DNA from 2 places in the Arthrobacter sp. JZ12 genome. Region 2 is predicted to be linked to the other one. Evidence: riboswitches for the same ligand, from Rfam matches in the RefSeq annotation. Region 2 holds a riboswitch; the other holds the start of a gene.
What was found. A riboswitch is a leader RNA that binds a small molecule or an ion and turns the genes downstream of it on or off. The one in region 2 is predicted to bind S-adenosylmethionine.
Positions count from the first base shown of each region.

Region 1: linked by a shared signal. The riboswitch ahead of GC088_RS01335 (ABC transporter ATP-binding protein) and the one ahead of GC088_RS09740 (aminotransferase class V-fold PLP-dependent enzyme) in region 2 are both predicted to bind S-adenosylmethionine.

Region 1 covers NZ_CP045246.1:257,120-261,892, reverse strand. The annotation lists gene GC088_RS01345 (ABC transporter transmembrane domain-containing protein) at 1-618, opposite strand, end outside; gene GC088_RS01340 (DUF1611 domain-containing protein) at 628-1,749, opposite strand; SAM riboswitch class I at 1,966-2,064, shown strand; gene GC088_RS01335 (ABC transporter ATP-binding protein) at 2,149-2,907, shown strand; gene GC088_RS01330 (aliphatic sulfonate ABC transporter substrate-binding protein) at 3,003-4,049, shown strand; gene GC088_RS01325 (ABC transporter permease) at 4,049-4,773, shown strand, end outside.
Region 2 covers NZ_CP045246.1:2,097,881-2,102,653, forward strand. The annotation lists gene GC088_RS09730 (cold-shock protein) at 1-11, shown strand, start outside; gene hisN (histidinol-phosphatase) at 170-997, shown strand; SAM riboswitch class IV at 1,050-1,164, shown strand; gene GC088_RS09740 (aminotransferase class V-fold PLP-dependent enzyme) at 1,205-2,563, shown strand; gene GC088_RS09745 (class I SAM-dependent methyltransferase) at 2,747-3,526, shown strand; gene GC088_RS09750 (hypothetical protein) at 3,533-3,700, opposite strand; gene GC088_RS09755 (metal ABC transporter substrate-binding protein) at 3,850-4,773, shown strand; gene GC088_RS09760 (metal ABC transporter ATP-binding protein) at 4,770-4,773, shown strand, end outside.

The sequences.
Region 1 (4,773 bases), 1.5 Mb from region 2:
TGCCACACGGACGGAGGGGGCGGCGGCGATCGTGTCGGCCAGGAGCGATGCCAGCCGGCCCCGCTTCCTGCGCACCACCCGCGCCCGGGCAAACGCAGTCCGGGCCATCAGCATCAGGGCACCGGTCAGGAGTAGGAGCGGAACCGCAGCGGCCGCCCCCAGGACCGGGTGCAGCACCATGAGCGCGCACACCGAACCGAGGATCAGCGGAATGCCGGACATCATCGGTGCAATGCCGAGCGCGATCCAGTTGCGCACACTCGTCAGGTCGTTCGTTGCGCGCGCGATGGTGATGCCGGGCGCCGGCGGGCGATCGGAGGCCAGCGCGGAGTCGAGCAGTCCCAAGCGGATCTGCTGGATGTAGCTCTGGCCAAGACGCTCGGCCAGCACCCGCTCGGCGGAGCGAAGGAAGCCGACGCCGGCCGCCGCGGCCACCAGCCCACCTCCAGCAAGTGCCACCCCCACCGGATGAACATCACCACCCAGCAGTACGGTCATCAGGACGGCAGTTCCACCGGCAAGGCAGGCAAGCCCCAGGCCCGCTGCAACCAGCAGCACCAGGACGCGCCCGCGGTCGCCGTCGAACAGGCGTGGAAGACCAACCCGTGCAGAACCCACCGAAGGCCCCTAGTCGTCCTGCCCGGCGAAGAGCCCGTGCGCGATGTCGGGCCGGGACAGGTCGCGTGTGTTGATCACCGGCACGTCCAAGACCGCACTGGCCTCGCGGGCAGCCAACGGGGAAGCGGTCACCAGGCCGGACACCGCTGCCACCTTCACGCCGTGCTGCTGCAGCACCTGGATTCCTGCGGTAGCTCCGAGCGCGTCAGCGGCTGAGAAGACCACCTCGTCGACCGAGGCGTGGAACACCGGATCCGAAAGCAGCCGCGCAGTCTCGGGCTGGAGGACGCCGTCGGCGATTTCGACCACCACCACATCGACGTCGGGACGGCTGAGCCTGCCGATCAGCCGGGTCAGGAGCGTGCGGATCGCGTCATAGTCCAGGCGGAAGGTTGTGGGGTAGCCGAAGTCGGTGAAGTCCAGAACGTGGGAGGCACCGGCGTCGGTGAAGAGCCGGGGATCGTTGCCCGAGCCCGTACCGGTGGCCTTGCCTGCGGCGACCGTCAGACCGGAACCGGCAAGACCGTTGACCAGGCAGCCGACGGTGGTGGATTTGCCCGAATTCATTGAGGTTCCAGGCACTGCGATCACCTTCGGCGACCCGGTGCCGCCCGACGGCGCGTCCTCGTTCGGCACGAGGTCCCGGAGGTTCAGTACCCTGTCGCGGGTGGACACGAGCCCAATCGGCTGGATAACGGTCGCGGGTTTCATCGCCGCGTGCTGCTCAAGGACGGCACCGGCAACACCCCCGGCAGCAACGAGGTTGCACTGACGCAGGTCCCCGGGCACCTCTGCCAGGAACTGGTCCGGCGCGTACCGGTTGCCGTAGGTCACCACGATCTCGTCGCCGACGAACATCGACTGGCGCCGGGAGTGCGGGCCCTCCAGCTTGGTATGTGAGCCGAGTTCAACGACCTCTGCGAGCACCAGGTCACCGACCGCCGGCACCCCCTGGCGCAGGAAGTAGCCGTTCGGCTCGGCCTCGACCGCCGCCGCGAAGTGCCGCGTTGTGTAGGCCTTCTTGGCCCGCTTCAGGCGTGCGGGATCGAGGGCGATAAGCCGTTCGGAGACCGTGCTGACATTAACTGCCGTGCTGACATTGAGTTCTGCTGCTTCAGTGATGAGACCCATGGGACATTCCTTTCGATTGATTGTTCCCGGGTTCCACACAACCAAGCAGGAAGGAGAAGCCCGTGAGAAGCAGATGAGGACTCTCTTAAGTTCTGTTCACCGGCCGTTCACCGACCGTGATTTCCGTCACCGATGCATTAACACTTCTTCAGCGCGCTGGTCGCTTTGTTACGACACATGTTGCAACGGACGGTCACAAAGTCGTTTAGTAGAAGCTCACCATCCCGAGCGGCCGAGAGACCTGGATCGTTGACGCCGCAGCAACCCTTACCTGCATCGCAGGGGAACGGGTGCTACTGCCAGGAGCGATGGAGTGATCTAAATGAGTACTGTCCTCAGCGCCCAGCAGCAGGCCGCCGCCAAAATCCAGTCCGGCGTCGCCACCAAGCAGGCACTGCCCTGGCCTTCTCCTCCCTGACCCGTTCCTTCGGCACGGGCAGCGGCGAACACGTTGTCCTACGCGACATCAACCTCGACGTGCGCGCAGGTGAGGTACTGGCGATTGTCGGCGCCAGCGGCTGCGGCAAGTCCACGTTGCTTCGCGCTGCTGCGGGTCTCGACGCCCCCACCAGCGGTGCCGTCCTCATCGACGGGACCGCGGTCAACGGCATCGACGACCGCTGCGCCGTCGCCTTTCAGGAACCCCGCCTGCTCCCCTGGCTTTCGCTGCGCGCCAACGTGGCAATCGGCCTCCCCAAGGGAACCGGCGCCGCCGAGGGCAAGGCAAAGGTCAGCGAACTCCTCGGGCTGGTGGAACTCTCCGACTTCTCCGAGCACCGGCCGCGCGAAGTCTCAGGCGGCATGGCGCAGCGGGCGTCGCTGGCCCGGGCGCTCGCCCGCAACCCCAAGGTGCTCCTGCTCGACGAGCCGTTCGGCGCCCTCGACGCCCTGACCCGCCTGAAGATGCAGGACCTCCTGCTGGACATCCACCGGGCACAGCCCACCACGGTCCTGCTCGTGACACACGATGTCGACGAAGCCCTCCAACTTGCCGACCGCATCATTGTGCTCGCCAAATCCAGCGATCCCACCCGCCCCGGCGCCTCCATCGCCGAAGTGCTCACGGTTCCCGGGGACCGCCCCCGCGACCGCAACTCCGCCGAGCTGGGCCGAATGCGCAGCTCGCTCCTCACCGAACTCGGTGTTCCCGGCCACTAGGCCGCTTCCGGCTTTCACAGCCACCCAAGAATTTCACCCCCGTTCCGCCGTCGTGCCCGTCCGCACGATGGCTGCCGCACCACCTAAAGGAAGAAATGAACAGCACACGCTTGTCCTTCACCCGCCGCGCCGTCCTCTCGGCAGCAGTTGCCGCCACCGGCACCCTTGCCCTCACCGGCTGCCTCGCAGGCGAGAACGCAGCCTCCACCACCGAGGCATCCGGCACCACGGCGACCGAGCTCAACATCGACTTCGCCACCTACAACCCGCTCAGCCTGGTCATCAAGGATCAGGGCTGGCTGGAAGCCGAGCTCGAGGACGAGGGCGTCACCGTCAACTGGGTTCAGTCCGCGGGCTCCAACAAGGCCAACGAGGCCCTCCGCGCCGGCGCCGTCGACGTCGGATCCACCGCAGGTTCCGCTGCGCTCCTCGCCCGTTCCAACGGCTCGCCGATCAAGACGATCGACATCTACTCCCAGCCCGAGTGGTCCGCGATGGTCACCGTCGAGGGCACCGGCATCGAGAGCCTTGAGGACCTGCGTGGCAAGTCCATCGCGGCGACCAAGGGCACCGACCCCTACTTCTTCCTGGTGCAGTCGCTCGAGTCGGCAGGCATCGACCCCTCCGAGGTCACCGTGCAGAACCTGCAGCACGCTGACGGCTGGGCCGCCCTGAACAACGGTTCGGTCGACGCCTGGGCGGGCCTGGACCCGATCATGGCTTCCGCCGAGCAGGAGGGCGCCGAGCTCTTCTTCCGCAACATCGACTTCAACACCTACGGTTTCCTCAACGCCAACGAGGAGTTCCTGGAGGAGAGCCCCGAGCTCGCCCAGACCGTGGTGAACGCCTACGAGAAGGCGCGCGCCTGGGCCAAGGAAAACCCGGAGGAGACCGCCCAGATCCTCGCCGAGGTCGCCGGCATCGACGTGGAACTGGCCAACGCCGTCATCATCGAGCGCACCAACCTCGACGTCGACCCCGCGCCGGGCGAGGCGCAGCGCAAGGTCCTCGAGAAGGTCGGCCCGTCCTTCGTCGAGACCGGCGATGTCTCCTCGCAGGACAAGATCGACGAGGCACTCGACTCCCTCTTCGATGACTCGTTCATCTCCAACGCCGACCCGGACGCAATCAAGGCCTCCTGATGACGCAGATGGGGAACCCCGGAAACACCGGCCAGAGCGTCTACGCCATCAGCAAGGAAGGCCTTGAAGCTACCGGGCACACGGTGACAACAGCGAACGACGACGGCGGCGCACCCGCCCAGCCCACGGAGGCCTCCGTCGGGCTGCTTGGCCGGCGGTCGGTGCGGCTGCTGCTCGGGCTGGTGGTTCCCGCGCTGATCGTGGTCGCGTGGCAGCTGAACTCCGTCGTCGGAGTGTTCAGTGCTGTGCAGCTGCCGCCGCCCGGCGACGTCGTGAATGCCGCGCGTGAGCTCATCGAGCGCGGCGAACTGGGGATCCACATCGCCATCTCCACCCAGCGCGTGCTCATCGGCTTCGCGCTGGGTGCCACGCTGGGCCTCGCGCTGGGCGCGCTGCTCGGCCTGTCCCGCCTGGCCGATGTCCTGCTGGCGCCGACCATCGGCGCACTGCGGGCTGTTCCGTCCCTGGCGTGGGTTCCGCTGCTCATCCTGTGGATGAAGATCGGCGAGGACTCGAAGGTGACGCTGATTCTCATCGGCGCGTTCTTCCCCGTGTTCACCACCCTGTACCTGGCGCTGCGGCACGTGGACCGGAACCTGATCGAGGCGGCTCGGGCCTTCGGCCTGAAGGGAATCCGGCTGCTGACCACGGTGCAGCTGCCCGCCGTCGTTCCCGCGATCTTCTCGGGACTTCGCCTGGCGCTTGCCCAGGCGTGGCTGTTCCT
Region 2 (4,773 bases):
CCGTTCTCTAGTCTCTAGAGCTTCCCAGGGAGGGACACCGGCTTCGGCCGCTGTCCCTCCCTGTTTTTAACCCTGATTCTTGGCGTGTATGTTTCGCATCGATGGTCCCGCGACGGTGGCCATTCCCTGTCTGCCGGTCGGCAGGCAGAGGTTGTTATAGGTTGAAAGTATGAACCTCCAGAGCTACAACGATGACCTGCGCCTTGCACATGTGATGGCCGATTCCGTGGACGACCAGACCATGTCCCGCTTCAAGGCGCTCGATCTGGCGGTTGAAACAAAGCCTGACTTCACGCCCGTCACCGACGCCGACAAGTCAGCGGAGGAGGCCATTCGGGGCCAGCTTTCGCGTGCCCGCCCGCGGGACGCGGTGCTGGGCGAGGAGTTCGGCAGCAGCGGGGCAGGATCCCGCCGGTGGATCATTGATCCCATCGACGGCACCAAGAATTTCGTCCGCGGCGTGCCGGTCTGGGCAACGCTCATAGCGCTGGTTGATGAGGGCCGTCCCGTCGTCGGCGTCGTAAGCGCGCCCGCCCTCGGGAAGCGGTGGTGGGCCGCAACGGGAACGGGAGCATTTACGGGCAAGTCGCTTGCCTCGGCAACCCGGCTGCGGGTCTCCAACGTCTCCCGGCTGGAAGACGCCTCACTCTCCTACTCCAGCCTGTCCGGCTGGAAGGAACGCGGGAACCTGCCCGAGTTCCTGTCACTGACGGAATCGGTCTGGCGCACCCGCGCCTACGGCGACTTCTGGTCGTACTGCCTGGTCGCAGAGGGCGCCGTGGACATTGCCTGCGAGCCGGAGCTCAACCTGTACGACATGGCTGCGCTGGTGCCGATCGTCACCGAGGCGGGCGGCCGGTTCACCTCGCTCGAGGGCGCCGACGGGCCTTTCGGCGGCAATGCGCTGGCAACCAACGGCACGCTGCACAGTGACGCGCTCAAGGTCCTCAACCCAACGCTGGACGACCTGCTCCAGGAAGGCGCTGCACCGGCGTAACGCCGTAACAATGAGGCAGGGAAGGATCGGACTGTCCTATCCTGAAGCCATTGGTCACGAGTGCCAGCGCAAAACCCCGGTTTGCTGGCCGGCAACCCTCCTTCCGCGGTGGGGTGCCCCGGGTGACGACCAGGCCGTGCCAGACCGTGGTACGGCAAGCGCGGGACCTCCCAGGGCGGTCCCTTGAGAGCACTGTGGGGTTATGCCATGAGCAATGCCGTCCTTGAAAACACCAGCAACGTCTCCGCCGAACCGCTGGCCGACGTCCTCGGCGCGGAGCTTCCGGCCCCGCTGATCGACGGCCGCACCGTCCGGTACGTGAACCTTGACTACGCCGCGTCGACGCCGGCTCTGGAGGCGGTGAACGACTATGTCCAGACGGTGCTTCCGTACTACGCGAGCGTGCACCGCGGTGCCGGTTATGCCTCGCAAATCTCCACCTCGCTGTATGAGAACGCGCGGCAGGCGGTGCGCAGCTTCGTAGGCGGCCGTAACGACGACGCCGTCATTTTCACGCGCAACACCACCGACGCCCTGAACCTCCTCGCCGGCTGCCTGCCGGCGGAAGGTGACGTGCTCTACCTGGACCTGGAACATCACGCCAATCTCCTGCCGTGGCTGGATCGGCCGCACCGGGGCCTGATTGCCGCACCGACCATCGAGGAAACAGTGGCTGCCGTGGAAGAGGAACTTCTCTCCGGCGGAGTGAGCCTGCTCGCCGTGACCGGCGCTTCCAACGTCACCGGAGAGGTCCTTCCCATTGCCCGACTCGCGGCGATTGCCCACGCGTCCGGGGCGCGCATCGCCGTCGACGCGGCCCAACTGGCGCCGCACCGGCGCCTGAACCTCCTCCGTGACGGGATTGACTACGTCGCCTTCTCGGGTCACAAGCTGTACGCACCCTTCGGAGCAGGTGTGCTGGTGGGCAGGCCGGACTGGCTCGACGCCGGTTCGCCGCACCTTGCCGGTGGCGGCGCGGTCAAGGCAGTGAAGGTGGATTCGGTGTCCTGGACAACCGGTCCGGCCCGCCACGAGGGCGGATCGCCCAACGTCCTGGGTGCGGCGGCCCTGGCGCACGCCACCCAGGTAATTTCCGGGCTCGACGAGGACGAGTGGCTGCGCCACGAGGCCGATCTCCGTAAAGCACTGGTGGAAGGGCTCAGCGGCCTGCCGGGCATCACGGTCCACTCAATTTTTTCCGACAGCACGGACGCCATCGGCGTCGTTAACTTTTCGGTCCATGGGTACGACGCCGGCCTGGTCGCTGCGTACCTGTCGGCGGAGCACGGCGTGGGACTCCGGGACGGCAAATTCTGCGCCCACCCTCTCCTGAAGCGCCTGGGACTGCCGTCCGGCTCACTCCGGGCAAGTTTCGGGCTGGGTTCCCGGCACGACGACGTCGATCGGCTGCTGACCGGCCTATCGGCACTCATTCGCGACGGTCTCGGCACCGATTACGTAGTCGACGCCGGGCGCTGGGTTCCCGCCGTCGAGACACGTTCCTTCCCTGAGTGGGCACCACACACACCGGGCACGGCCGGAGCCGCCCCCTGCACGACCGACTGAGGGCTCGCTACTCACTGCCTGGCAGCAGGTAGGGTGGCGCTTCAGCGGTGCTTTAATTGTGTGGTCAATTGCGTGGTTCGATTCGCGGCCTGAAGCGCCGTCGACATCCACCTCCACGTTCACTTCCACTTGAAGGTCCACTTCCACGTCCACTTGCACGTCCAGATTGCCAGGAGCTGCGCCATGGGTCCCGGAGGTCCCCGCCTCGCCGATCACCGCCGTCGGGAGCTGGCGCGGGGCTACCTGCAGGACAGCGAGCGCTACGAGCGGGTACGTCCGGGCTATCCGGATGCGTGCGTCGACTGGATTGTCCCCGGACCGCACGCACGGGCCGCCGACATCGGAGCCGGAACCGGCAAGTTCACCCGCGAGCTCGTGCGCCGCTGCCGCACGGTCACGGCCGTGGATCCGTCCGCAGACATGCTTGCCGTCCTGGCGCGGAATCTTCCCGAGGTTCGCTGCGAGGTGGGCACGGCTGAGGCGTCCGGGCTTGCCGAGGCCGGCTTTGACATCGTGACGATCGCCCAGGCGTGGCACTGGTGCGACCCCGTGCAGGCCAGCGCTGAGGCGGCGCGCATCCTCGCACCCGGCGGCATCTTCGCCCTCGTGTGGAACCAGCTGGACGTCAGCGTGCCCTGGGTGCACCGCCTCTCACGGATCATGCACGCGGGCGACGTCTTCCGGCCCACCTATCGCCCCCGATTCGGACCGAATTTTTCTGAACCCGAATCCATGGTGGTTGATTGGGTGCAGCGCCTTTCGGCTTCGGACGTCATAGAACTTGCCCGCTCCCGCAGCTACTACCAGAACGCGAAGGAACACGTCCGGGCCAAGGTTGAGGCCAACCTGAGGTGGTACCTCCACGAACACCTGGGCCACCCGGAAGATGCGGTCCTGGAATTGCCCTACCTCACGTATTGTTGGCGCGCTGCCAACGGGGAGCGCCGGACGACGACCAGCTAGGTTGAGCTACCCCGCGTTGCCCTCAGGACCGTTCTCTTCAGCGTCCGGGTCCGCGCCCTCGGCAGGCTCCTGCGGGTGCACTCCTGAGTCGACGGGAGTCTGGGAGCGGTCCCCCTCCGCGGGCTGCTCGGTGTGCGTGCGTGGCTGATCCTCGGACTGCTTTTCCTCACCCATGGTGAGCTCCTTCCATCTGTGCACCTGTCGGAAGCCACGCGCCGAAGCGGGCTTCAGCGCCCGGAGCGCCAGGTTCAACTCTGCACCGTGTCAGCCTCGCTGTCGAGGAAACACTGGTACACATAGGACAGAGCGAGCTAAATTTAGGTATGCCGAAAAATTGGATTGCGGCATTCCTCAAATGCACGGCCATCTCCATCGTCCTGGTTGTGGCCGGCTGTGGAATTCCGGCCGCTGAACGCACCGGGGCGCGACCGGACGAGCGGCCCCTGGTGCTGACCACCTTCTCCGTGCTGGCCGATCTCACCCGGGCAGTGGCAGGAGACCATGTACGGGTCGAGTCCATCACCAAGGTCGGCACTGAGATCCACGGCTACGAACCCACGCCATCGGACCTGATTCGCGCACAGGACGCCGACCTCATTCTCGACAACGGGCTCGGTCTCGAACGCTGGTTCGAGCGGTTCGTGCTTTCAGTCGACGCCCCGCACGTGGTTCTGTCAGAAGGCGTCGAACCGGTCGACATCCGATCGGGAAAATACAGTGGCCTGCCCAACCCGCATGCCTGGATGTCGCCGAGGGCCGCACAGACCTACGTGGACAACATCGTCGAGGCGCTCTCCGACCTGGATCCTGCCCACTCCCGGGAATACGCAGTCAACGGCGAGGAGCTGAAGAACGAACTGCGGGTCCTACTGAAGGAGCTGCAGGACGCCTTCGCCGACAGTGATGCCACCCCCGCCTTGGTCACCTGTGAAGGCGCCTTCTCGTACCTGGCACGAGACGCAGGTATCCAGGAGGCTTTCATCTGGCCCGTCAATTCCGACAATGAGGGGACTCCGCGACAAATCCGGGACGTCATATCGTTCGTCGAGGACAATCGGGTGCCCACGGTGTTCTGTGAATCAACCGTGAACCCGTCTGCACAGCAGCAGGTCGCCCGGAGTACGGGGGCGGACCTCGCAGGACCCCTCTACGTGGATTCGCTGTCCGGGGCCGACGGGCCCGTCCCCACCTTCCTGGAACTCCTGCGTCACGACATTGACCTCATCGTGGAAGGACTTGCGCCATGA